Regions from separate parts of the Magnetospirillum sp. LM-5 genome, predicted to be linked through region 2. Evidence: predicted binding sites of a transcription regulator. Region 2 holds the regulator's gene; the other holds the start of a gene.

Region 1 (11,806 bases), on a different contig from region 2:
TCGACACCCCCGAAATCCGGGGCAAGTGTGACCGCGAACGCGATTTGGCACAAAAGGCGCGCGACAGCCTGGCGCAATGGACCGCTTCGGGCCGCGTGCTGCTGACCGACGTCACCTACGACAAGTATGGCGGCCGCGCCGTGGCCAAGGTGGGCACCGACGACGGCAGCGACGTTGCCTCCCGCCTGATCCAGGCCGGCTTGGCCTATCCCTATGAAGGCCGCACCAAGCAGGGGTGGTGCTGACGACGACCCTGCGCTTGTAGGCGCGCAAAGGGTGTGGCACGATAATTTGCCGCATCCAGGGGGTGGCGCTATGCGCGGTTTGGCGATTCTCGGTTTCGTTGGCGGGTTCTGCTTGGCCGCTCCCGCGTTGGCGGGGGGATTCGATTTCGGGTTCGCCCGGCCCGGCATGGCCGAGGCCGAGTTGCGCGCGGCCTACGACAATCCTGGGATCAAGGTCGTCTGCACCTCGGACAGCGAATCCCTGCCGTCGGCGATTGCCCAGGCCTTGGCTGTGGATCCTGTCCTGGCCGGCCGTGGGGTGGCGCGCTGTCGCCATCTCAAGCGCACCGACAAAGGCGGGTGGAAGGCCATCGAGGTCAAGCTGTGGGATGTCTGCTGTGCCGATCTGTTCGTGACCTTGGCTCCCGAAGCCAAGGATCGCCGGGTCGCCCGCATCAATGCCCGGGCGCCGGCCGCTGCCTTCATGCCGCTGATGGTGCATTTCGCGGTGGAATACGGCCCCTATGACAGTTTCACGGACAATGTGGCGATTTGGCACCGGGACGGACAGACCGCCTATCTGCTTTCTCGCGACAGCGCGGCCATTCTTCAAATCGAAGCCGATTCCCTCGACGCGCAATTGCGCCAGTGAGTGGCCGCTCAAGCGGGCGCTTGCGCCGTCGTCGCGTTCTGGTGCCCAAAAGCGAAAAGGCCCGGGATTTCTCCCGGGCCTTTTAAAAAGCAGCAGCGACCGAAATTAGGCTTCGGCCTTGGCAGCCAGGGCCTTCTCGACGCGGCGCTTCAGGCGGCGCGACTCGGCGGTCAGGCGGCTGTCGTTGGTGCCGGTCAGATAGGCGTCCAGGCCGCCATTGTGCTCGATGGTCTTCAGACCGCGGGTCGAGACCTTGATGCGAACCATCTGGTTCAGCGCGTCCGACAGAACCGAAGTGTCCTGCAGGTTGGGCAGGAAGCGACGACGGGTCTTGTTGTTGGCGTGGCTGACGTTGTTGCCGGTCAGGACGCCCTTGCCGGTGATGGAGCAACGACGGGCCATAAGCGTATCCTCTCTCGTCTCGTTCTGGCGGCGTGAAGAATCGCCGCGCGCATGACAAATCCGGTCCCGGGCAAGCCCGGGGAAGCCGCGTTTTTAAGGGGCGAACCGCCCTTCGTCAAGCGGATTCAGACAAGCCCCGGGCGGGCCGGCGGCAGGGGCTACTTTTTAACGTCCAGGACGACGTTGCTGGCCCCTTCGGCACCCATGGAAACGGTCAGGATCTTGACCGGAACGGTGCCGCGATTCAGTCCGCGATGGGTGACGGCCATCGCCTCGACGAAGGAATCGCCGGCCTTGAAGTCGCGCGTGCCATGGCTGCCGTAATCCACCGTCAGCTCGCCTTGCTGGATCAGCGCGAACATCGGCGTGCCGTGCTGGTGCAACACGGTCTCGGCGCCGGGCATGATGGTCACGATGCTGGCGGTGACCCGGGCCGGCCCGGTGCTCGGGTAATGGATGGTCTCGCCCAGGATGGTGGTGCCGGTGGCCAGCAACTCGACGGTGGGATAGGCGGTCTGGGCGCCGGCCCCGGTGGCGATCAGCGCGCAAAGTCCCGTCGCCAGCAGAAAAGCCTTCATCGCCACGGCCCGATCTAGCCGAACAGCTTGTCGATGTCGGTCTGGGCCAGCATGCGATCGACCTCGTCCTGGCTGACGCCCTGGCCGGGCAATTGCGGCCCGTGCAGCAGGTTCTTGTCGGGGTCGTCCTGCTTTTCCTTGATCTCGACCACCACCTTGGTCAGCTCTTCGCGACCCCAGGTGAAGATGATGGCGTTGATGCGCTCCTCGACGAACTTCATCGAGTTGACGACCTTGGTGATGCGCTGGCCGGTGATATCCTGGAACGAGCAGGCCTCGAACACGGTGTTCACCTTGTCGGTGACCTGGTCGAAGATATCCCCCAGCTTGCCGCCCTGGCAGTAGGTCCGGGCCTCGCCCATCAGGGTGTCGATGCCCTCGACGCTTTCCATGATCGAGTTGGTCGCACCCTCGGTGGCGTGGACGATGGCGTCCAACTGCTCGGACATCGAGCCGAAATGGTTCTCGGCGCCGGGCGGGTTCAGCGCGGCCAGTTCCTTGCGGATCTTTTGAAGGTGGCCGAACAGGCCGACCAGCTCTTTCTTGAGGATCAGCGAGTCTTGGGCCGACGGGTCGAGCTGGTTCATGTCAGGGGTCCCGAAGGGTCAAAAATGCGAGAAACACATCCTAATGTGCCAAGAGCCGTGCCGCAAAGCGAATTGGGCATTGGTATGGGGGAATTCCTCGTTCATTCGGACGATGGCGCCCGGTTGCGAAAGGCCTCGACCAATTGGCGGGCGGCGGCGCCGGGGGCCAGGAAGCCCCGGGTGACGCCCGCTTCCAGTTCGGGCAGTTGGCTGGCGACGGCTGGGTCGTCCTTCAGGGTCTGCAGCAGCGTCTCGGCGATCTCGCTCCACATCCAGGCGTGGGCCTGGGCGGCACGGCGTTCCTCGAAGCGGCCGGCCGCGCTCATGGTCTGGCGGAACTTCTCGACCGTTTCCCACACCTGGTCGATGCCGGATCGCGCCAGCGCCGAACAGGTCAGCACCGGTACCATCCAGGCGGCGCTGGCCGGGGTCAGCAGGTGCAGGGCGTTGCGATAATCCCGTGCGGCCCGGCCGGCCGCCGCTTCCAGGTCGCCGTCGGCCTTGTTGACGATGATGGCGTCGGCCAGTTCGACGATCCCCTTCTTGATGCCCTGCAGCTCGTCGCCGCCGCCCGGCACCAGCAGCAGCAAGAACAGATCGACCATGTCGGCCACCGCCGTCTCGCTTTGGCCGACGCCGACGGTTTCCACCAAGATGACGTCGAAGCCGGCCGCCTCGCACACCAGCATCGCCTCGCGGGTGCGACGCGCCACACCGCCCAGGGTGCAGCCCGACGGGCTGGGTCGGATGAAGGCGCGGCTATCGCGCGACAATTCCTCCATGCGGGTCTTGTCGCCCAGGATCGAGCCGCCCGAGCGTGGACTGCTGGGATCGACCGCCAGCACCGCCAGGCGGTGGCCGCGTTCGACCACGTTCAGGCCGAACGCCTCGATGAAGGTGGATTTGCCGGCGCCGGGGACGCCGGTGATGCCGACGCGGATCGAGCGGCCGGCATGGGGCAGCACCTCGTGCAGCAGGGCCTCGGCGGCCAGGCGATGGTCGGGGCGGGTCGATTCGATCAAGGTGATGGCGCGGGCCAGCGCGCGGCGCTCGCCGGCCAGCAAGGCCCTAGCCAGGGTTTGCGGATCAGGGAACAAGGGCGTCGTCGTCCTATTTCTTCTTGTCGGCAAGGAAGGTGGTGATGGCCATGGCCACCAGCTTGGCCCGGCTTTCATCGTCCAGATGGTCAAGGATCTGGCGTTTGGCGCGGACGGTAGCGGTGGCCTGGCGCAGCAGGGCCTGGCGTTCCGGGCTGATGAATTCCGGCACCGAGGAATCCAGGCGCTGGCGGGTCTGCTGGGCGGTGGCGGAGGGCAGGCGCTGGGCCTTGACCGCCTGCGACACCGCACGCGGCGCCATCTCGGCGGCGCGCCGCTGGATCGCCGCCTCTGCCTCTTTCTCGAACATCGCTTTCAGGAAACCGAACATACAGGCGCTCTCGGCTTAGAAGGACCTCCCATTCTAGCACGGCTACTCAGCGGAAGGGACTATCTGGAAACAGGCGCCAGACGACAAAGGCGATCCCAAAGAGAGCCAGCAAGATGACGGGCAGGAGCAGTTCGGCCTTGCAGGACCGGTAGACCCAATCGCCGAACATGTCCCACAAGATTTCGCCAAGCCACCGCATGCCCCACCCCTGAAAGGTGCCTCGCCGGGACCGTATCACGCGGTGGGTGCAACAAAAAACCCCCTTCCCGAGGGAAGGGGGTCTTCTGAACGATCAGGCTGACGGCGGACTTAGAAGTCCATGCCGCCCATGCCGCCCATGTCGCCACCACCCGGCATCGGGGGCAGGTCGCGCTTGGGCTTCTCGGCGATCATCGCCTCGGTGGTGATCAGCAGGCCGGCCACCGAAGCGGCATCCTGCAGAGCGGTACGGACCACCTTGGTCGGATCGATGATGCCGGCCTTGATCATGTCGGTGTAGGTGCCGGTCTGGGCATCGAAACCGAACGACGGATCGGTCGAGTCCATCAGCTTGCCGGCGACGACGGCGCCGTCATGACCGGCATTCTCGGCGATCTGACGGACCGGAGCCTGCAGGGCGCGACGGACGATCTCGAAGCCGACCTTCTGGTCTTCGTTGGCGGGCTTCAAGCCGGCCAGCACCTTGATGGCGTACAACAGGGCGGTACCGCCACCGGGGACGATGCCTTCCTCGACCGCGGCGCGGGTGGCGTGCAGGGCGTCATCGACGCGATCCTTACGCTCCTTCACCTCGACCTCGGAGCCGCCGCCGACCTTGATCACGGCAACGCCACCGGCCAGCTTGGCCAGACGCTCCTGCAGCTTCTCGCGGTCGTAGTCCGAGGTGGTCTCCTCGGTCTGCGCACGGATCTGCTTGCAGCGGGCTTCGATGTCGGTCTTCTTGCCGGCGCCATCGACGATGGTGGTGTCTTCCTTGGTGATGGTCACGCGCTTGGCGGTGCCCAGCATGTCCAGGGTGACGGTCTCCAGCTTGATGCCCAGGTCTTCCGAGATGACCTGGCCACCGGTCAGGATGGCGATGTCTTCCAGCATGGCCTTGCGGCGATCGCCGAAGCCGGGAGCCTTGACGGCGGCGACCTTCAGGCCGCCACGCAGCTTGTTGACGACCAGGGTGGCCAGGGCCTCGCCCTCGACGTCCTCGGCGATGATCAGCAGCGGACGGCCGGACTGCACGACGGCTTCCAGCACCGGCAGCAGCGGCTGCAGACCCGACAGCTTCTTCTCGAACAGCAGGATGTAGGGGCTGTCCAGCTCGACGGTCATCTTCTCGGCGTTGGTCACGAAGTACGGGCTGGTGTAGCCGCGGTCGAACTGCATGCCTTCGACGACGTCCAGCTCGGTGTCCAGGCCCTTGGCTTCCTCGACGGTGATCACACCCTCGTTGCCGACCTTTTCCATGGCCCGGGCGATCATGTCGCCGATCTCGCGCTCGCCGTTGGCGGAAATGGTGCCGACCTGGGCGATTTCCTCGTTGGTGGCAACCTTGCGCGAGCGGCTCTTGACGTCTTCGACGACGGCGGCGACGGCCAGGTCGATGCCGCGCTTCAGATCCATCGGGTTCAGGCCGGCGGCAACCGCCTTGCAGCCTTCGCGGACGATGCTCTGGGCCAGCACGGTGGCGGTGGTGGTGCCGTCACCGGCCAGATCGGCGGTCTTCGAGGCCACTTCGCGCACCATCTGGGCGCCCATGTTCTCGAACTTGTCGGACAGCTCGATCTCCTTGGCGACGGTGACGCCGTCCTTGGTGATGCGCGGCGCGCCGAAGCTCTTCTCGATCACCACGTTGCGACCCTTCGGGCCCAGGGTGACCTTGACGGCGTCGGCGAGAATGTCCACGCCGCGCAGCATCTTGGCGCGCGCTTCGGTGGAGAACTTGACTTCCTTAGCAGCCATTTTCGTTAACCTCTATAAATCCTGAATGGCGGGGACGAATCTTAGGCGAGGATGCCCAGGATGTCGGATTCCTTCATGATCAACAGCTCTTGGCCGTCGAGCTTGACTTCGGTGCCGGACCACTTGCCGAACAGGATGCGGTCGCCGGCCTGGACGTCCAGGGCGACAAGCTTGCCATCCTCGCCGCGCACGCCGGAACCCACGGCGATCACTTCGCCCTGCATCGGCTTTTCCTTGGCGGTGTCGGGGATGATGATTCCACCCGCGGTCTTCTCCTCCGCGTCGATGCGCTTCACCAGCACGCGGTCATGGAGCGGTCGGAACTTCATGTAAAAACCTCCGTCAAATGCGGTTTGGTCATAAAGAGCGCCCAAGAGTGGCTGTTAGCACTCTCCGGCGACGAGTGCCAACGATCTAGGGGGGGTTCCCCACAGAGTCAAGCGAGAAACCGTGGATTTTTAGAGGGTGTTACGCTAGTGCCTTGATTCTCAAGGCTGAACAATATGGGTCACCACCCATTTGATGCCTTCGACCTCGCCGGCATCGGCCTTGAGTTGGGCTGCCGCCTCGGGGGTGCCGCCGCCGATCAGGAAGGCGACGCCGTTGATCACCCGGACGATCAGGCCGGCCTTGCCTTCAATGCCCAGGTGCCGGCGGACCGCGTCCTCGCGGGCGAAGTCGGGCCGGAAGAAATCCAGTGCCGGCAGTTCGGCCAGCACCAGTTCGTTGGCGACCGACCCCACGCCTTCGACCGCGCGGGCGGCCTGCTCGGCGCGGCGGCGCTGTTCGGGCTTGACCACCGCGCCCATCAGCACGACATGGCCGCCCCATACCTCGGTCGTGACGGCGCGAAAGGCGGCGCGGTCGGTCTCGCTGATCTTGCGGGCGACGACGTTCTTCAAGACATCGTCGCGATTGGCGACGGCGCGCGGGCGATCTTGCGTGGTCACCACCGGCTTGGCCGGTTCGGCGCCCTGGCAGGCGGCCACCAGCAGGGCGAGCAGGAGAGCCAGCCGCCTCATGACACGTCGCCTTCGTCGCGATCCTTGCGGTAGCGGCGCCACAACAGCAGCCCCAGCACCGTCGAGACGGCGAACAGAACCACCGACAGCACCGTCGAAATCACCGGGTCCAGTTCGATGCCGCCGCCCAGCAGGGCAAAGACGATGGTCTGCGGCAGATAGCCCAGGGCCGAACCGGCGAAGAAGGGCAGCGGCCGCACGCCCGACACGCCGGCAACCAGATTGGTGGTCAGATTGTGGGTGAAGGGGGCCAGCCGCAGCACCAGGGCCATGCCCAGCGTGTTGTCGGCCAGGAAGGAATCGAGCTTGGTGACCTTTTCGGGGAATTTGCGGGCCAGGAAGGACCGGGCCATGAAGCGGGCGTAATAGAAGGCGCCGACGGCGCCGACCAGGACCGACAGCAGGGCGAGCCCGGTCCCGATCACCGTGCCGAAGGCATAGCCGGCCAGGAAGGCCACCACCTGGCGCGGCAGGCCGACGGCGGTGAACAAGGCGCCGACCACGATGAACAGCGCCTCGCCGGTCAGGCCTTGGCCACGGATATGCTCGTCGATCCAGCCTTGTTCCAGCAGGTGCTTGAGGCCCAGGCCTTCGAACAGCAGCCCCAGGGCGGCAAGCGTCAGGATCAGGACGATGCCGCGCACCAGCACGCGCGGGCGCCAGATCGACGGGCGGGGCGCGGGCTCTGTCACTGGCCGGGCTCGACCACCGGATTGCGCGACCGGCGCATCAGCCACATGACGCCCAGCAAATCGGGAACGCCGACCAGGGCGCGACGCAGGTTGGAATAGTTGGAGCTGCCGGCCCCGCGCGGGCGGTGATTGACCACCACCGATTCGACTTTGCCGCCGGCCCGGATGGTCAGGGCCGGCAGATAGCGGTGCATATGGTCGAAGCGCGGCAGGTCCAGGAACAAGGCGCGGGAAAACAGCTTCGAACCGCAGCCGGTGTCGGGGGTGTTGTCCTTCAGGGCCCAGGCGCGGATGGCGTTGGCCGCCTTCGAGGCCCACCGCCGAGACGAGGTGTCCTTGCGGTTGGCCCGCCAGCCGGCGATCAGCAGCTTGTCGCGGGTGGCGTCCGGCTCGGCCTTCCAGCGGGCCAGCATGGCCGGGATGTCGGCCGGGTCGTTCTGGCCGTCGCCGTCCAGCATGGCGATGATCGGGGCCTTGGCATGGCGGACCGCGGTGGCGATGGCCTGGCTTTGGCCGCAGCTGAAGCGATGGCGGACCCACGACAGCATGGGGAAGCGGGCCTTGGCCTCGGCCAGCCGCTGGGGCGTGGCGTCGGTCGAGCCGTCATCGACATAGACGATTTCGAAGTCGGTCACGCCGGACAGGGCGGCGTGAATCTCGCCGACCAGGGTCAGGATGTTGTCGGCCTCGTTCTTGACCGGCACCACGACGGCCAATTCGGCCGTCCCGGCCGGAGCCAGTTCTGGCGTCACCGCCGTCTCGCTCACGCCAGACCCGCCCGTCCCATTTCCAGGAACTTGTCGCGCCGCTTGGCCCGCAACACGCCGCCATCGATGCCGGCCATGTCGGCGAAGGCCGCGTCGATGGCCGCGCCCAGAGTCTGCATCGCCAGATCGGGATTGCGGTGGGCGCCGCCCAGGGGCTCGGGGATCACGCCGTCGCAGACGCCCAGCTTGTGAAGGTCCTGGGCGGTCAGGCGCAGCGCCTCGGCAGCGTCCTTGGCGTTCTCGCCGGAACGCCACAGGATCGAGGCGCAGCCCTCGGGGCTGATCACCGAATAGATGGCGTGTTCCAGCATCAAGACGGAATTGGCCGCCGCCAGCGCGATGGCCCCGCCCGATCCGCCTTCGCCGATCACCACCGAGACGAAGGGGACACGGATGTCCAGGCAGGTCTCGATCGAGCGGGCGATGGCCTCGGCCTGGCCGCGCGCCTCGGCGTCGATGCCGGGATAGGCGCCGGCGGTATCGACCAGGGTCAGGACCGGGACCTGGAAATGGTCGGCCATCTCCATCAGCCGCTTGGCCTTGCGATAGCCCTCGGGCTTGGCCATGCCGAAATTGTGCCTGAGGCGGCTTTCGGTGTCGTGGCCCTTTTCGTGGCCCAGCACCATGACCGACTGGCCGCGAAAGCGCCCCAGTCCGCCGACGATGGCCTGATCCTCGCCGAAACAGCGATCGCCGGCCAGCGGCGTGAAGTCCTCGATCAGGGCCTTGATGGTGTCGAGCGCGTGCGGCCGATCCGGGTGGCGAGCCACCTGGGTCTTCTGCCAAGGCGTCAGCTTGGCGTAGGTCGAACGCAGGAGCTTGTCGACCTTGACCTGAAGGCGTCCCACCTCGTCGGCGATGTTGACATCGCCGGCATCGGTCAGGTGACGCAGCTCCTCGATCTTGCCCTCAAGCTCGGCGATGGGCTTTTCGAATTCCAGGATATGCATGGGCCAGCTTCATACCACAGCGGTCGGCGGGAGCAAGTGAAAGCGACGCAATGTTGATGTCGATTTCAGCTTTTCGCTCCCTTGCGCCGGGCCGCGAGGTCGGCCCCCTCGTACAGCGGCCAGGTGCCGAACGCCACCGAATCCAGCGACGGCGAGCTTTGACCCAGGCGCGAGCGATAGATCCAGTAATTGCTCATCACCCGTTCGACGAAAGCGCGGGTCTCGCGCGACGGCAGGGCCTCGATGAACAGCAGCGGGTCGTTGTTGTGCTTCATGCCGCCCAGCCACTGGGAAAGCTTGCCGGGGCCGGCATTGTAGGCGGCGGCCAGCAGCAACAGATTGCCGTTGACCGGCTCCTCGGCCATCAGCTTGGCCAGGTATTTCTGGCCCAGCGCCAGGTTCAGCTGCGGGTCGGACAGGCTGTCCTTGACCGCGCGGCCACCGGCCATGGTCTGGGCGGTCCGGGGCATCAGCTGCATCAGGCCGGCGGCGCCAGCCGGGCTCTTGGCCTTGGGATTGAACGCCGATTCCTGACGCACGAAGGCGAAGACCAGGGCCTTGTCGATGGTCCAGCCGCCGGTGGGCGTCCAGTCCGGCACCGGATACGACGCGGCGTCGCTGGTCATGCCCGGGGCCATGCCGCCCAGACGGACCGACAGGCCCGGCATGTCGCCGGTGTGGGCCAGTACCATCATCGATTGCTTGACCGGCTTGGTGGCGCGCGGATAGGCCTTGCGCAATTCTTCCTCGGCCGCCGCGTTCATCCCCAGCTGCAGCAGGCCCAGCGCCCGCTTGGCGCCTTGCACGCGCATCAACACGTCGGCATCGGCCTCGGTGAAGGGCGGGGTTTCCCAGGCGAACAGGGTCTCGTAACCCAGGGTCTGGCGGGCCAGCAGGCCATAGAAGGTGCGCGGATAGGTCGCGGCGACTTCCAGCCAGTGGTTGACCACTTCGGGGCGCTTGGCCACCAGGTTCGACCGCGCCGCCCAGAAGGCGCCGGCGGCGACCATCCAGCTGGATGCGGTTTCGGAATTGGCGATTTCCTCGAAATGGCGGTGCGCCAGTTCGGGCTTGCCCTGGCGCCACTGGGCCAGGCCGGCCACCCAATGGGCGGCGGGCAGTTCGTCGCCCGATCGCTCGGCCGCCTGTCCAGCCCACGCCGCCGCTTCGGAATCACGGCCGCCGGCGAAATGGTCGGTGGCCATGATGACCTTCAATTCGTCGATTTCCAGGCGATCGAGCGCCCGGGCGTCGGGACCGGTCAGCAGGGACAGCGCGGCGGCGCCGTCGCCCTTCTTCAGCAGGGTGCGGAACTTGATCTTGAGGGCGCGGCCCTTGGGATTGCCGCGATCGGCCGAGAATGACAGCTCTTCCCAATTGGCGCCGTCGTCGGAATTGTCGATGCCGACGCCCCTAAGCCCGCCCTTGACCGGCGGCTTCAGCGCGCCAAAGCCCTTGACGCCCTTGGTGGTCGCCAGCTTGTAGATGGCTTCGGCCTGCGGCAGCTCGGCATAGTCGGCCATCCAGGCCCGCAGTTCCTGGTACTTGGGCTTGGCGCCCGATTGCAGGTAGCGTTGGGCCAGCACGTGGCCCTTCAGCAGGTCGTCCTTGATGTGGCCCATCTCGCGCTCGGCGGCGGCCCACTGGCCGGCCGCCTGCAGCTTGAAGATGCGGGCATAGGTTTCGGCGTCGGCGGCCGACAACGGCTTGGGCAGCGGTGCGACCCGCGCCTCGCGGCCGATGCCGGGCAGGATGGCGGCCGTCACCGTGCCGTCGCCACGGGCGGCGCTCGCCACCTGGTGGCCGGACGCGGCGCGGGAGGGATTGAGGTCACCGGCCAGAGCCGGCGAGGTCGCGGCCATGATGGCTGCCATCAGGACCGGGAGGAGCCTGTCGCGCAAGGCTGTTCTCCTCATGTTGTTATCGAAAATATCGAACACCATGCGCGGTTTTATAAATGACCTCGGGCCCGGAAGCAACCCTTGAATCCAGGAAAAGCTCGAAAAGTGGCTAAAATGTGTTTCGAATCAGGCGGTTATGTGATTCGGTTCAATCGCTTCCAAACTGCCAGCAAATCCCGCCACGCCTCGCGCTTGGCCGCCGGGGTGCGCAACAGATAGGCCGGATGGAAGGTGGCCATGGCCGGAACCGGGCGGGGCAGGCCCGGCGACGAGAAATCGTGCCAGTGTCCGCGCAATCGCATGATGCCCTCGTGCCGGGCCAGCAGCGCCGAGGCCGAGGCGCCGCCGAACAGGATCAGCACCTGTGGATCGACCAGTTCGATATGGCGGGTGACGAAGGGCAGGCACACCGCCACCTCGTCCGGTGTCGGCTTGCGATTGTCCAGCGGCCGCCACGGCAGGACGTTGGTGATATAGGCGCTGGTCCGGTCCAGCCCGATCGAGGCCAGCATGCGGTCCAGCAATTTGCCCGAGCGGCCGACGAACGGGCGGCCCTGGCGGTCTTCCTCCTGGCCGGGCGCCTCGCCGATGCACATGACCTTGGCCTCGGGGTTGCCGTCGGCGAAGACCGTCGACAGCGCGGTCTTCTT
Region 2 (11,806 bases):
CGAGGAAGGACCGGCGGGAGGGTCGGTCTTCCGCTTCACCGTGCCGGCGGCGAGTCCGGATGTTGCATCAACGCAACAGGGTCGGCCCTAAAACTTCAAACGCAGTTGACTGAGAACTTCGTATGCAGTTTCTGCCTGCGTATGAAGGCACGACTGACTAACCTATTGTTTTTATTAGGCTGACGGCACCGAGCCGGAGGCAGCTCGGCGCAGTTCGATGGCGTCCCAGATCTGCGCCTCGATGTGAACATCGTCGAACCGGTTGATTTCCTGGATGCCGGTGGGCGAGGTCACGTTGATCTCGGTCAGGAAACCGCCGATGACGTCGATGCCCACGAACACCAGGCCCCGCGCCCGCAAGGTCGGGCCGATGGCCTCGCAGATCTCGCGATCGCGCGCGGTCAGATCGGCCTTCATCGCCCTGCCGCCGACATGCAGGTTCGAGCGGGCCTCGCCGGCCTGCGGCACCCGGTTGACCGCCCCGGCCGGCTGGCCATCCACCAGAATGATGCGCTTGTCGCCGTCGCGCACCGCCGGCAGGTATTGCTGGACGATCACCGGCTCGCGGTAAAGCTGGGTGAACAATTCCAAAAGGCTGCCCAGATTCTCGTCGTCGGGCTTGACGTGGAAGACGCCGGCCCCGCCGTTGCCGAACAACGGCTTCAAGACGATGTCCTTGTATTCCTTGCGAAATTCAACCACCTGCTGGGCGTCGGCGGTGATCAGGGTCGGCGGCATCAGCTTGGGGAAGTGGGTGACCAGCAGCTTTTCCGGGGCGTTTCGCACATGAACCGGATCGTTGACCACCAGGGTCGCCGGATGAATGTGCTCGAGCAGGTGGGTGGCGGTGATATAGGCCATGTCGAAGGGCGGGTCCTGGCGCATCAGCACCACGTCCATGGTGGCCAGATCGACCATCTGCGGCTGCCCTAAGGTGGCGTGGTTGCCGGCCTCGCGCCGCACCTCCAGCGCGCGTACCGAGGCCAGCACACGGCCGTTCTTCAAGGCCAGGGCACTGGGCAGGTAATGGTACAGGGCATGGCCGCGCCGTTGGGCCTCAAGCGCCAGCACGAAGGTCGAATCGGCATTGATGTTGATGGTCTCGATGGGGTCCATCTGGATGGCGACGGCAAGGCTCATGGACGTGGCTCCCAGGGGGCGGGGTCAGGGCAGTCGGACGCGAATCTGGGCCAGCAATTGGCTGGCCCGGCCGCGCGCCTGACCATTGTCGGTGCGGGTGACGAATTGTTCCAGGGCGGCGACGGCACCGGCCAGGTCACCCAGTCGCAGGCGCATCAGGCCCGATTCCCGCCACAGCTTGGCCTGATCGGGATCGACGCGCAAGGCGCCTTCCACGGCAAGAAGGGCGGCGGCGACGTCGCCGGCCTTCAACAGGCGCATTTTCAGCTGGCCTTGCAAGCGGACCAGCACCTGATCGTCGGACAGCGCCGCCAATTGGCCGGGGCCGGGCAGAATGCCGCCAAATCCGGCGGCCAGCACCCGCAGGTCAGGCGGGTCCAGTTCGCGTCCCTGTTGGCAGGGGTCCAGGATCGCCCGCCGCTCGCCGGTCAGCCGCACCAGCATGCGGCCGGGTAGGTCCACCGCCTCGGCGGCGATGGATTGGCGGCGAAAATATTCCAGCCACAAAATGGCCAGGCAGATGTCGCCGCCATGGCCCGATTCCAGGGTGGCGGCCAGATTGGCGGCCGCCGGGCCGCCGTCGTCGGCATGAATCAACGGGTGCGGGTCGGCCACCAGCCGATCGGCCCACCGCCCGGGCAAGCCACCGGGATCGGCCAGCACCAGCGCGCGTGCCGCCAGTCCATCCAATCCGGCCAAGGCCCAGAAGGGATCGGCGGCGGCCATGGATTTACCCGCCGGCGGCGCGGGCGGCGCCCTTCAGGCGGACATAGCTGACCACGCCCTTGACGTTGGAAATCTCGCGGGCATAGGCCATCACCCGCTGCAGCTCGCCTTCCGACTGGGCGATGCCCATCAGGTAGACGGTGCCGTCGGTGACATCGACGGTGAAGTTGATGTTGCGGATCTGCTTGTCGAACAGCAGCTTGGCCTTCAGTTCCTGCTGGATCCACACATCGCGGCCGTCGTCGATCAGCCCACTGCCGGCGGGGCGGACCAGCACCTCGTTATAGACCTCGCGCACGCCGGCCACCTGCCACACCAGCCGGGCGGCGTCGTCACGGTTGGCGTCGGTCGGCACCACCCCGGTCAGCAGCACCCGGCCCTCCGAGATGGTCAGGGTGACCTTGCGGAACATCTCGACATCGTGGCGGAACCACGCCTCGTTGATGGCGGCGCGGATCTTGGTGTCCTCCAGCGCGCCCTCGAGCCCGCGTTCCTCGGCGGCGGCGACGCCGGCGGTGGCCCCGGCACCGACCACGGCACCGGCGCAGCCCGCCAGCAGGCCGGCCGAGGCCATCAGAAACAAGGCGGGGACAAGCTGAGAGACGCGCATCGGGCGATCCTTACGGTGAATTGACCATGATCAGTCTAATGGTCGGCGGGCTTGGCGCTCAAGTCTCGAGGCGCCATGCATCGGCGATATGGCGCGGCAGCCGCCCGGGTGCCATCAGTATGGCGTCGAAACGATAGGTCAGGCCGTCCAATTCGGGATGCTCGGCCAGAAAGATCTCGGCACCGCGGGCGATGCGCCGCGTCTGCGCCGGGGTGATGGCCAGCGCCGCCAGATCGGCGTCGGAGCGGGCCTTGACCTCGACGAAGGCGATCACACTCCCTCGGCGGGCGACGATGTCGATCTCGCCGCCGCCGCTGCCCCGTCCGGCCCGATAGCGCCGGGCCAGGATGGCATAGCCCTTCAGGCGCAGCCACCAGGCCGCCCGATCCTCGGCCCGGGTGCCGCGCTGATGGTTGGTCGGGCTCACTCCTCGCCCATGGTGAACAGGCGCAGCGCCCGGGCATAGACGTCGCGGCGGGGAAAGCCGGTCTCGGCCGCCACCAGGGCGGCGGCGTCCTTGACGGTGGCACCGTCGGCGACGGCCTTGCGCAGGCGGTCGTCCAATTCGTCGGCGGTGGCCGGGCGGGCATCGTCGGGCGGGGCCACCACCACCACCACCTCGCCCTTGGGCGGCGCATCGGCATAGCGGTTGGCCAGGGCGAACAGGTCGCCGCGCGCCACTTCCTCGTGCAGCTTGGTCAGCTCGCGCGCCACCGCCGCCTCGCGGGCACCCAGCACGGCGGCCATGTCGGCCAGCGAGGCACCCAGCCGGTTGGGCGATTCGTAGAACATCAAGGTGGCCGGCACGGCGGCCAGCTCGCGCAGCGCCTGGCGCCGGGCGGTGGCCTTGGCCGGCAGGAAGCCGCCGAACAGGAAGCGGTCGTTGGGCAGACCCGACAGCTGCAGCGCGGTGATCATCGCCGAGGCGCCGGGCAGGGCGGTGACGGCGATATCCTCGGCGACACAGGCCCGGACCAGGCGATAGCCGGGGTCGGACACCAGCGGCGTGCCGGCATCGGACACCAGGGCCACCACCTTGCCGTCCTTCAGCTGGGAAATCAGGTGCGGGCGGGCGCGTTCGGCATTGTGCTCGTGATAGGGGGTCAGCGGCCGGTCCAGGCCCAGCTTGGTCATCAGCCCGCCGGTGACGCGGGTGTCCTCGCAGGCGACCAGATCGGCGGCGGCCAGCACCTCGACGGCGCGATAGGTGATGTCGCCCATGTTGCCGATGGGGGTGGCGATCAGGTACAGGCCGGGCGCCGGTTTACTTCCCGCCCTGGCCGGTCTACCTTCACGCGGATTCTTGATGTTTGTCCCACGGGAGGGTCGCTGTGCGGCGGGTTCCGTTCCGGTGGCGCCTGGTCGCTGCCTTGCCATTGCTCTCGGCTTTTCTGGTAAGCGGGTGTCAACAGGCAGACTTACCACCTTGGCTGACGGGAACCAAGCCCGCTCCGCAGGTCGAGGCGCCGCGCGCCCCGCTTCCGGCGTCCAGGCCCCAGGTCATGGTGCCGGCTCCGCCGCCGCCGGCCCCGCCGGTTCCGCCCGGCCGAGTGACCGCCGTGCCGCCGCCGCCCTCGGTCACGGTCGAGCCGCTGCCGGCACCGGGCGGGAAGGCCGACACGCTGTTTTCGCAGCCGCCGGTTCCCCCTCTGGCCCCCACCGAGCCGGCCATCGCGGCGCTGCCGCCCGCCGCGCCGCCCGCGTTGCTGCCGCCGTCGGTTTCCCGTCAGCTGGACAGGGACGAAGTCCGCGCCGCCCTTCTGGTCCCGCTGTCGGGCAGTTACGCCCCCTGGGGCCAGGCCTTGTCCAACGCCGCCCAGCTGGCTTTGTTCGAGGTGGCCGACCAAAAGCTCAACCTGATCCCGCTCGACACCCGCGGCACCCCCGAGGGTGCGGCCGAGGCCGCGCGCCAGGCTCTGACCCAAGGGGCGGACATCATCCTGGGCCCGCTCTTCTCGCCCGAGGTCAAGGCCGCCGGGCCGATCGCCCGCGAGCAGCGTGTGCCGATGATCGCCTTCACCACCGATCGATCCGCCGCCGGCCAGGGGGTCTATGCCCTGGGCTTCTTGCCGGATTCCCAGGTGTCCCGGGTGATCGGCCATGCCCGCACCCAGGGCAAGGAGCGCTTCGCCCTGCTGGCGCGGTCCGACGAATATGGCCGGTCGGTCGCCGAATCCTTCCGGGCCGCCGTGGCGGCGCAAGGCGGCAAGGTCGCCAAGGTCGAGTTCTACGATCCGTCGGCCGCCGATCTGACGGCGGTGGTCAAGCGCTTCACCGAGGTCGAATCGCGCACCCGGGGTCGGCCCAAGGATGCCCGCGCCGCCAAGGATCTGCCGCCGGTGCCGCCGCCGCCGTTCGATGCGGTGATGATTCCCGACGACGGCACCCGGCTGCGCCAGGTCGCCTCGCTGATCAGCTATTACGAGGTCGACCCCACCGACGTCCGTTTCCTCGGCACCATGTTGTGGGCCGATCCGCGCCTGGCGTCCGAGCCGGCCTTGCAGGGCGGCTGGTTCGCCGCCCCCCCGGTCGCCGCCCACCAGGATTTCGAGGCCCGCTATGGCCGCGCCTTCGGGCCGCTGCCGGTTCAGGTCGGCAATCTGGCCTCGATCGCCTATGACGCCACCGCCCTGGTCGGCGCCTTGACGCGGCAGAATCTGGATTTCTCGGACGCGACGCTGACCAATGCCGGCGGTTTCGCCGGGATCGACGGCTTGTTCCGCCTGCGACCCGACGGCACCAACGAGCGGGGCCTGGCGGTGCGCGAGGTGGCGCGCAGCGGGACCAAGGAAATCGGGCCGGCCCCGACCAGCTTCTTCATGCCGGGGCAGTAGAGGGTCTATCCCAGCAGCGCCCCGGTGACGCCGTTCAGCATCAGCAGGCCGGCGGCCGTGGCCCGCAAGCCGGTGGCGGTGCGGATGACGAAGCCGCCTTGCTCCATGCGGGCCAGGCCGGCCGGGTCGATCACCTGCCACAGGGACAGGCCGGCGGCGGCGGCGAAGGTGGCCGCGTCGATGCCGGCATTCAGGCGCAGGCCCATCATCACCAGCTCCTCGGCGCGGGTGCGCGCATCCAGAATCTCTTCCTCGGCGGTGCCGTGACCGTCCTTCTCCACGCCGTCCAGCCAGGCCCCGGGGTCGCGGCGCTGGGCCAGCGCGGTGTGATCGAGCCGGCCATGGGCGCCGGGCCCGATGCCGACATAATCGCCGCCCCGCCAATAGGTCAGGTTGTGGCGGCTTTCACCGCCCGGGCGGGCGTGGTTCGACACCTCATAGGCCGGCAGGCCGGCGCCTTCGCACATCTCTTGCGTCAGGCCGTAAAGGGCGGCGGCCTGGTCGTCCTCGGGCAGGACGAAGTCGCCGCGTTCATAGGCGGGCGCGAAGGCGGTGCCGTCCTCGATGGTCAGCTGATAAAGCGACAGATGGTCGCCGGCCATGGCCAGACCCTGGGCCAGCTCGGCCGCCCAGTCGGCCGGGGTCTGGCCGGGCCGGGCACAGATCAGGTCGAACGAATAGCGCTCGAACAGGCGGGACGCCAGGCCGACCGCCGCCTTGGCCTCGGCCGCCGAATGGCCGCGGCCCAGGAAGGCCAGGGCGCGGTCGTCCAGGGCCTGCACCCCGATGGACAGCCGATTGATGCCGGCGGCGCGGAAATCGGTGAAGCGTCCGGCCTCGGCGGTCGAGGGGTTGGCCTCTAAGGTGATCTCGATGTCGGGGGCGACGGTGAAATGGCCGGCCGCCGCCGCGATGATCGCCGCGATGGTGGCCGGTTCCATCAGGCTGGGGGTGCCGCCGCCGAAATAGATCGAGGTCAGCCGCCGCCCGGGGGCAAGGCGGGCGAAATGGGCCAGCTCGGTGACATAGGCCGCCCGCCAGCGACGGTGATCGACCGCCCCCATGGCCCGGCTGTTGAAGTCGCAATAGGGGCATTTCGACAGGCAGAACGGCCAATGGACATAAAGGCCAAAAGAATCGGCCGAAATCGCGGTCAGGCCAGACACGCCGCCACCAGCTTGCGGAAGGCGTCGGCGCGGTGGCTGATGGCATGCTTGGCCGCCGCCTCGATCTCGCCGAAGGTCAAGCTGGCCCCCGTCGGCACGAAAAACGGATCGTAGCCGAAACCATTGTTTCCGCGCGGCGGCCAGCAGATGGCACCCTCGACGGTGCCTTCGACGGTGACCATTTCGCCGTCCGGCCAGGCGACGCTCAGCGCGCAGACGAAGCGGGCCGAGCGGTCGGGATGGTCGCCCATCTTGTCGTGCACCAGGGCCATGGCGGCGGCGAAATCCTTGCCCGGTCCGGCCCAGCGCGCCGAATAGATGCCGGGATCGCCGCCCAGCGCATCGACCGCCAGACCGGAATCGTCGGCCAAGGCCGGCAGGCCGGCAGCCGATGCCGCCGCCTTGGCCTTCAGCTCGGCGTTTTCGACGAAGCTTGAGCCGGTTTCCTCGGGCTCGGGCAGGCCCAGGGCGCCGGCCGACACCACCTCGACGCCGTATGGCGCCAGCAATTCGCCGATCTCGCGGACCTTGCCCTGGTTGTGGCTGGCGATCACCAGCTTGCCGGTCAGGCGCCGCGCCATGGGGTTACAGCCCCACCGCGCGCTTCTGGTGCGCCACCAGCTCGGTCACGCCCTTTTCCGCCAGCTCCATCAGCTCGGCGAACTGGGCGCGGGTGAAGGGGCGTTCCTCGGCGGTGCCCTGGACCTCGACGATGCCGCCCGAGCCGGTCAGCACGAAATTGGCGTCGGCCTGGGCGTTGGAATCCTCGGGGTAATCCAGGTCCAGCACGGCGGTCCCTTCGAAGATGCCGCAGGAAATGGCCGCAACATGGTCGATCAGCGGCACGGCGGCCAGCTTGCCGTCGGCCACCAGCTTCTGGAAAGCCAGGTGCAGCGCCACCCAGGCGCCGGTGATCGAGGCGGTGCGGGTGCCGCCATCGGCCTGCAGCACGTCGCAATCGATCTTGATCTGCATCTCGCCCATGGCGACCAGGTCGGTGACGGCGCGCAAGGACCGGCCGATCAGGCGCTGGATTTCGTGGGTGCGGCCCGATTGCTTGCCCTTGGCGGCCTCGCGGTCGGTGCGCGAATGGGTCGAACGCGGCAGCATGCCGTATTCGGCGGTGACCCAGCCCTTGCCGGTATTGCGCAGGAACGGCGGCACCCGATCTTCCACCGAGGCGGTGCACAGGACGTGGGTATCGCCGAACTTGGCCAGGCACGAGCCCTCGGCATGCTTGGAAAAGCCGGGTTCCAGGGCGATCGCGCGCAGCTGGTCGAAGGTACGGCCTGACGGTCTCATCGGTGGGGTGTCCTTGGGTAAGGGGATCGATCTGGGGCGACCCTAAACAAGCGGCGCGGCGAATGAAACCCCCCAAAGTTGACGGATGGCCGAACCCTCACTAGATTCCGGGCGGATTTCGGCACCCGAGGCCCCCATGATACGCGGCAGGACACCGGCGATCACCGAGCTGAACGAACGCTCGCGCGAGATATTTCGCCACATCGTCGATGCCTATGTGCATACCGGCGAACCCATCGGCTCGCGTACGCTGTCGCGGCGGCTGCCGGCCGGGCTGTCGCCGGCCACCATCCGGAACGTCATGGCCGATCTCGAGGATCTGGGCCTGCTCTATGCGCCGCACACCTCGGCCGGGCGGCTGCCGACCCAGGCCGGCATGCGGCTGTTCGTCAACGGCCTGCTGGAAGTGGGCGGCCTGGCCGACGAGGAACGCAGCCGGCTCGACGCCCAGGCCCAGGCCATGGGGCGCAGCGTCGAGCAATTGCTGTCGGAAGCCATCGGCACCCTGTCGGGCCTGTCGCGCTGCGCCGGCATGGTGGTGGCGCCGAAGATGCAGCGCAATCTCAAGCATCTGGAATTCGTCTGGCTGGGTCGCGGCCGCGCCTTGGTGGTGCTGGTGACCGAGGACGGGTTGGTGGAAAACCGGCTGGTCGATCTGCCGGAAGGGGTCGAGCCCCAGGCCCTGGTCGAGGCCACCAACTTCCTCAACCACCGTCTGGCCGGTCATACCCTGGACGAGGTCCGCGAGGACGTGCTGGCCGAGCTGGAACACCAGCGCCATCAGCTGGACGCCCTGACCAGGCGGGTGGTCGAGGCCGGCCTGGCCACCTGGTCGGGCGACGCCCAGCGCAGCGCCCTGATCGTGCGCGGCCAGTCGCATTTGTTGGAAGACGTCACCGCCGTCGAGGATCTGGAACGCATTCGCGGGCTGTTCGACGCGTTGGAGACCTCGGAACGCTTTCTCGGTATCCTGGAAATGACCACCAAGGCCGAGGGCGTACAAATCTTCATCGGATCGGAAAACGATCTGTTCGGCGTCTCGGGCTGCTCTATGATCGTCGCACCTTACCGCGACGCCCGCGAGCAGATCGTCGGCGCCATCGGCGTGATCGGCCCGCAGCGGCTGAATTTCGCCCGCATCATCCCCCTGGTCGACTACACGGCAAAAGTGGTCGGCCGCATCATCGGTTAAGAGAGACGGATTTCATGAGCGAGACCCAGACCCCCGAACAGACCAACCCCGCCCCGGCCGAGGCCCCCGCCGAGGCTGCCGCCCCCGCCCCGGAAGCCCAGCCGACCGACAAGCTGGCCGAGCTGGAAGCCGAGGTGGCGCGTCTGAAGAACGAGGTTCTCTACGCCCGCGCCGACACCGAGAACGTCCGCCGCCGCCTGGAACAGCAGGCCGAGGATCGCGGCAAGTACGCCGTCGGCCAGTTCGCCAAGGACGTTTTGTCGGTGGCCGACAATCTGCGCCGCGCGCTGGATGCGGTGCCGCCGGCGGCGCGCGAAGGCAACGACATCGCCAACACCCTGACGGTCGGCGTCGAGATGACCGAGCGCGAGCTGCTGGGCACCTTCGAACGCTACGGCATCCGACAGGTGGCCGCGCTGGGCACCCGCTTCGATCCCAATTTCCATCAGGCGATGATGGAAATGGAAGACACCACCCAGCCGGAAGGCACGGTGGTCATGGTGATGCAGCAGGGCTATCAGATTCATGACCGCCTGTTGCGCCCGGCCCTGGTCGCCGTCTCGAAGGGCGGCCCCAAGACCCCGCCCGGCGAGCAGCTCGACACCAACGTCTAGGCGGTCCCACATGGCGTGGCGGCTGGTCTGTGTCCTGCTGTTGCTGGCCGCCGCCGCCCCGGTGGCGGCGGCCGACCTGGCGCCGCTGACCCGCTTCCACGTCCATTTCACCGATCTGCCCCAGCCCTTCGCGACGCCGTCCAAGGCCAATCCCGCCGATGTCGTTGCGCGTCCGGAACAGGCGGCCCTCGAGCTGCCGCCGGGTTACGCCGCCACCTTGTTCGCCGACCGGCTGGATCATCCGCGCAATCTGCTGGTACTGCCCGACGGCGCGCTGTTGGTGGCCGAGCAGCGGATGGACAAGCTGACCCGCCTGGTCGATGCCGACGGCGACGGAATGGCCGAGACCCGTGCCACCTTCGCCACCGGCTTTTCCGAACCGTTCGGCCTGGCCTTCCATGACGGGCAGGTGTGGGTGGCCGACACCAGGGCGGTGTGGCGCGCGGCCTGGAGCGACGGCCAGGAGCGGGCCGACAGCTGGGTCCAGGTCACCCCGCCCGGCGCCCTGGGCGATGATCGAGGTCATAGTACGCGCTCGCTGGCCATCCATCCCGATGGCAGCCGCTTCTATGTCGGCATCGGCTCGCGCGCCAATATCGCCGAGGAAGCGGCGCCGCGCGCCACCGTGCGGGAATTTCGCATCGACGGCAGCCATGGGCGCACTTTCGCAAGTGGGTTACGCAATCCGGTCGGCCTGGCCTTCCGCCCCGGCAGCAGCGATTTGTGGACAGTGGTCAACGAACGCGACGGGTTGGGCGACGAGCTGGTGCCGGATTATCTGGCCCGGCTTGAGGACGGGGCGTTCTTCGGCTGGCCCTATGCCTATATCGGCCCCAATCCGCAGCCAGGTTTTGCAAGCCGGGCGCCCGGTCTGGTGGTGAAAAGCCGGGTGCCGGACGTCCTGTTTCGCGCCCATTCGGCGCCGCTGGGGCTGGCCTTCGCCGACGGGTTCGCCTATGTCGCCCTGCACGGGTCGTGGAACCGGTCCGAGCCGATCGGCACTGTCGTCGCCCGGGTTCCCTTCGTCAACGACCACCCGCTGGGTCCATACGAGGTGTTCGCCTCGGGCTTCATGGTGGCGCCCGGCAAGGTGTGGGGCCGGCCGGTCGGCCTGGCCTTCGGCCCCGACGGCGCCCTGTATGTGGCCGACGATGCCGGCCGCACGGTGTGGAAGATCACCCAAAGCGCGCCATAACCCCGCGCGGCGCCTATAACCCCAACACGTCGCGCATGGAATAAAGGCCGGGCTTGGCCGATCCCGCCCAGCGGGCGGCGCGCACCGCGCCCTTGGCGAACACCGCGCGGCTGGCGGCCTTGTGGGTCAGCTCGACGCGCTCTTCCTCGGCGGCGAACATCACCGTGTGGTCGCCGACCACGTCGCCGCCGCGCAGGGTGGCGAAGCCGATCTCGCCCTTGGGGCGCGCCCCGGTATGGCCGTCGCGGGACTTGCACCACACCTGATCCAGCGCGACGCCGCGCCCCTTGGCTGCCGACCGGCCCAGGCCCAGGGCGGTGCCCGACGGCGCGTCGACCTTGCGCCGATGATGCATCTCGACAATTTCGATATCGTAATCATCCCCCAGGATGGCGGCGGCCCGCTCGGTCAGGGCCATCAGCAGATTGACGCCGACGCTGAAATTGGGGGCATAGATGATGGTGGTCTTGCGGGCGGCCTGGGCCAGGACGGCCTCGTCTTCCTTGGTCAATCCGGTGGTGCCGACCACCAGGATCTTGCCCAGTTCGGCGGCCAGCGCCGCATGGGCCACGGTGGCGGCCGGCGCGGTGAAGTCGATGATGGCGTCGCAGGCGGCGAACAGCGCCTTGGCATCTTGGCCTACGGTCAGGCCCAGGGGCGCGCGGCCCAGCAGAGTGCCCAGATCCTGGCCGGCCTGGTCCGAGCCGGGGCGGTCGGTGCCGCCGGCAAGCTGGCAGCCCGGGGCCTCCAGCACCGCATTCATCAACATCCGCCCCATGCGGCCGGCGCAGCCGACGATTCCGATCTTCATGATGTGCCTTACCTTCAAATGCCGGTGAACAGGAAATCCAGGGCGTTGATGATATCCGAACGATGGGCATCGACAGAGCCGACGCGGCGTCCGATCCGGTCCTTGGTCACCGCCGCCAGATGGTTGGTCACCAGGACGTACGGACTATCGTCGAGCAGGCAGACCGGGTGTAAATGGCGGGCGGGGACCGGCCAGTCCTCCGCCGGGACCAGTGGC

The links. Region 2 encodes HrcA, which represses chaperone genes, less so after heat shock. Its sites were predicted from a motif close to GTTAGCACTCNCCNNNGGNGAGTGCTAAC; they were not measured.
Region 1: the regulator HrcA is predicted to act here: its motif matches at 6,207-6,235, upstream of groES (co-chaperone GroES).

What each region holds. Positions count from the first base shown of each region.
Region 1 covers NZ_CACVCE010000006.1:39,033-50,838, forward strand. The annotation lists gene MTBLM5_RS04330 (thermonuclease family protein) at 1-245, shown strand, start outside; gene MTBLM5_RS04335 (hypothetical protein) at 412-876, shown strand; gene rpmB (50S ribosomal protein L28) at 982-1,278, opposite strand; gene MTBLM5_RS04345 (cupin domain-containing protein) at 1,437-1,856, opposite strand; gene MTBLM5_RS04350 (protein phosphatase CheZ) at 1,871-2,443, opposite strand; gene meaB (methylmalonyl Co-A mutase-associated GTPase MeaB) at 2,545-3,540, opposite strand; gene MTBLM5_RS04360 (hypothetical protein) at 3,554-3,871, opposite strand; gene MTBLM5_RS04365 (hypothetical protein) at 3,918-4,070, opposite strand; gene groL (chaperonin GroEL) at 4,181-5,824, opposite strand; gene groES (co-chaperone GroES) at 5,866-6,153, opposite strand; gene MTBLM5_RS04380 (BON domain-containing protein) at 6,313-6,846, opposite strand; gene MTBLM5_RS04385 (TVP38/TMEM64 family protein) at 6,843-7,538, opposite strand; gene MTBLM5_RS04390 (glycosyltransferase family 2 protein) at 7,535-8,305, opposite strand; gene MTBLM5_RS04395 (acetyl-CoA carboxylase carboxyltransferase subunit alpha) at 8,302-9,255, opposite strand; gene MTBLM5_RS04400 (lytic transglycosylase domain-containing protein) at 9,321-11,156, opposite strand; gene MTBLM5_RS04405 (uracil-DNA glycosylase family protein) at 11,291-11,806, opposite strand, start outside.
Region 2 covers NZ_CACVCE010000045.1:148,024-159,829, forward strand. The annotation lists gene MTBLM5_RS14645 (ATP-binding protein) at 1-91, shown strand, start outside; gene gshB (glutathione synthase) at 175-1,140, opposite strand; gene MTBLM5_RS14655 (tetratricopeptide repeat protein) at 1,165-1,866, opposite strand; gene MTBLM5_RS14660 (BON domain-containing protein) at 1,871-2,476, opposite strand; gene MTBLM5_RS14665 (YraN family protein) at 2,535-2,903, opposite strand; gene rsmI (16S rRNA (cytidine(1402)-2'-O)-methyltransferase) at 2,900-3,853, opposite strand; gene MTBLM5_RS14675 (penicillin-binding protein activator) at 3,979-5,310, shown strand; gene hemW (radical SAM family heme chaperone HemW) at 5,316-6,476, opposite strand; gene rdgB (RdgB/HAM1 family non-canonical purine NTP pyrophosphatase) at 6,464-7,057, opposite strand; gene rph (ribonuclease PH) at 7,062-7,778, opposite strand; gene hrcA (heat-inducible transcriptional repressor HrcA) at 7,915-8,970, shown strand; gene grpE (nucleotide exchange factor GrpE) at 8,985-9,584, shown strand; gene MTBLM5_RS14705 (sorbosone dehydrogenase family protein) at 9,595-10,779, shown strand; gene dapB (4-hydroxy-tetrahydrodipicolinate reductase) at 10,793-11,590, opposite strand; gene MTBLM5_RS14715 (CcdB family protein) at 11,605-11,806, opposite strand, start outside.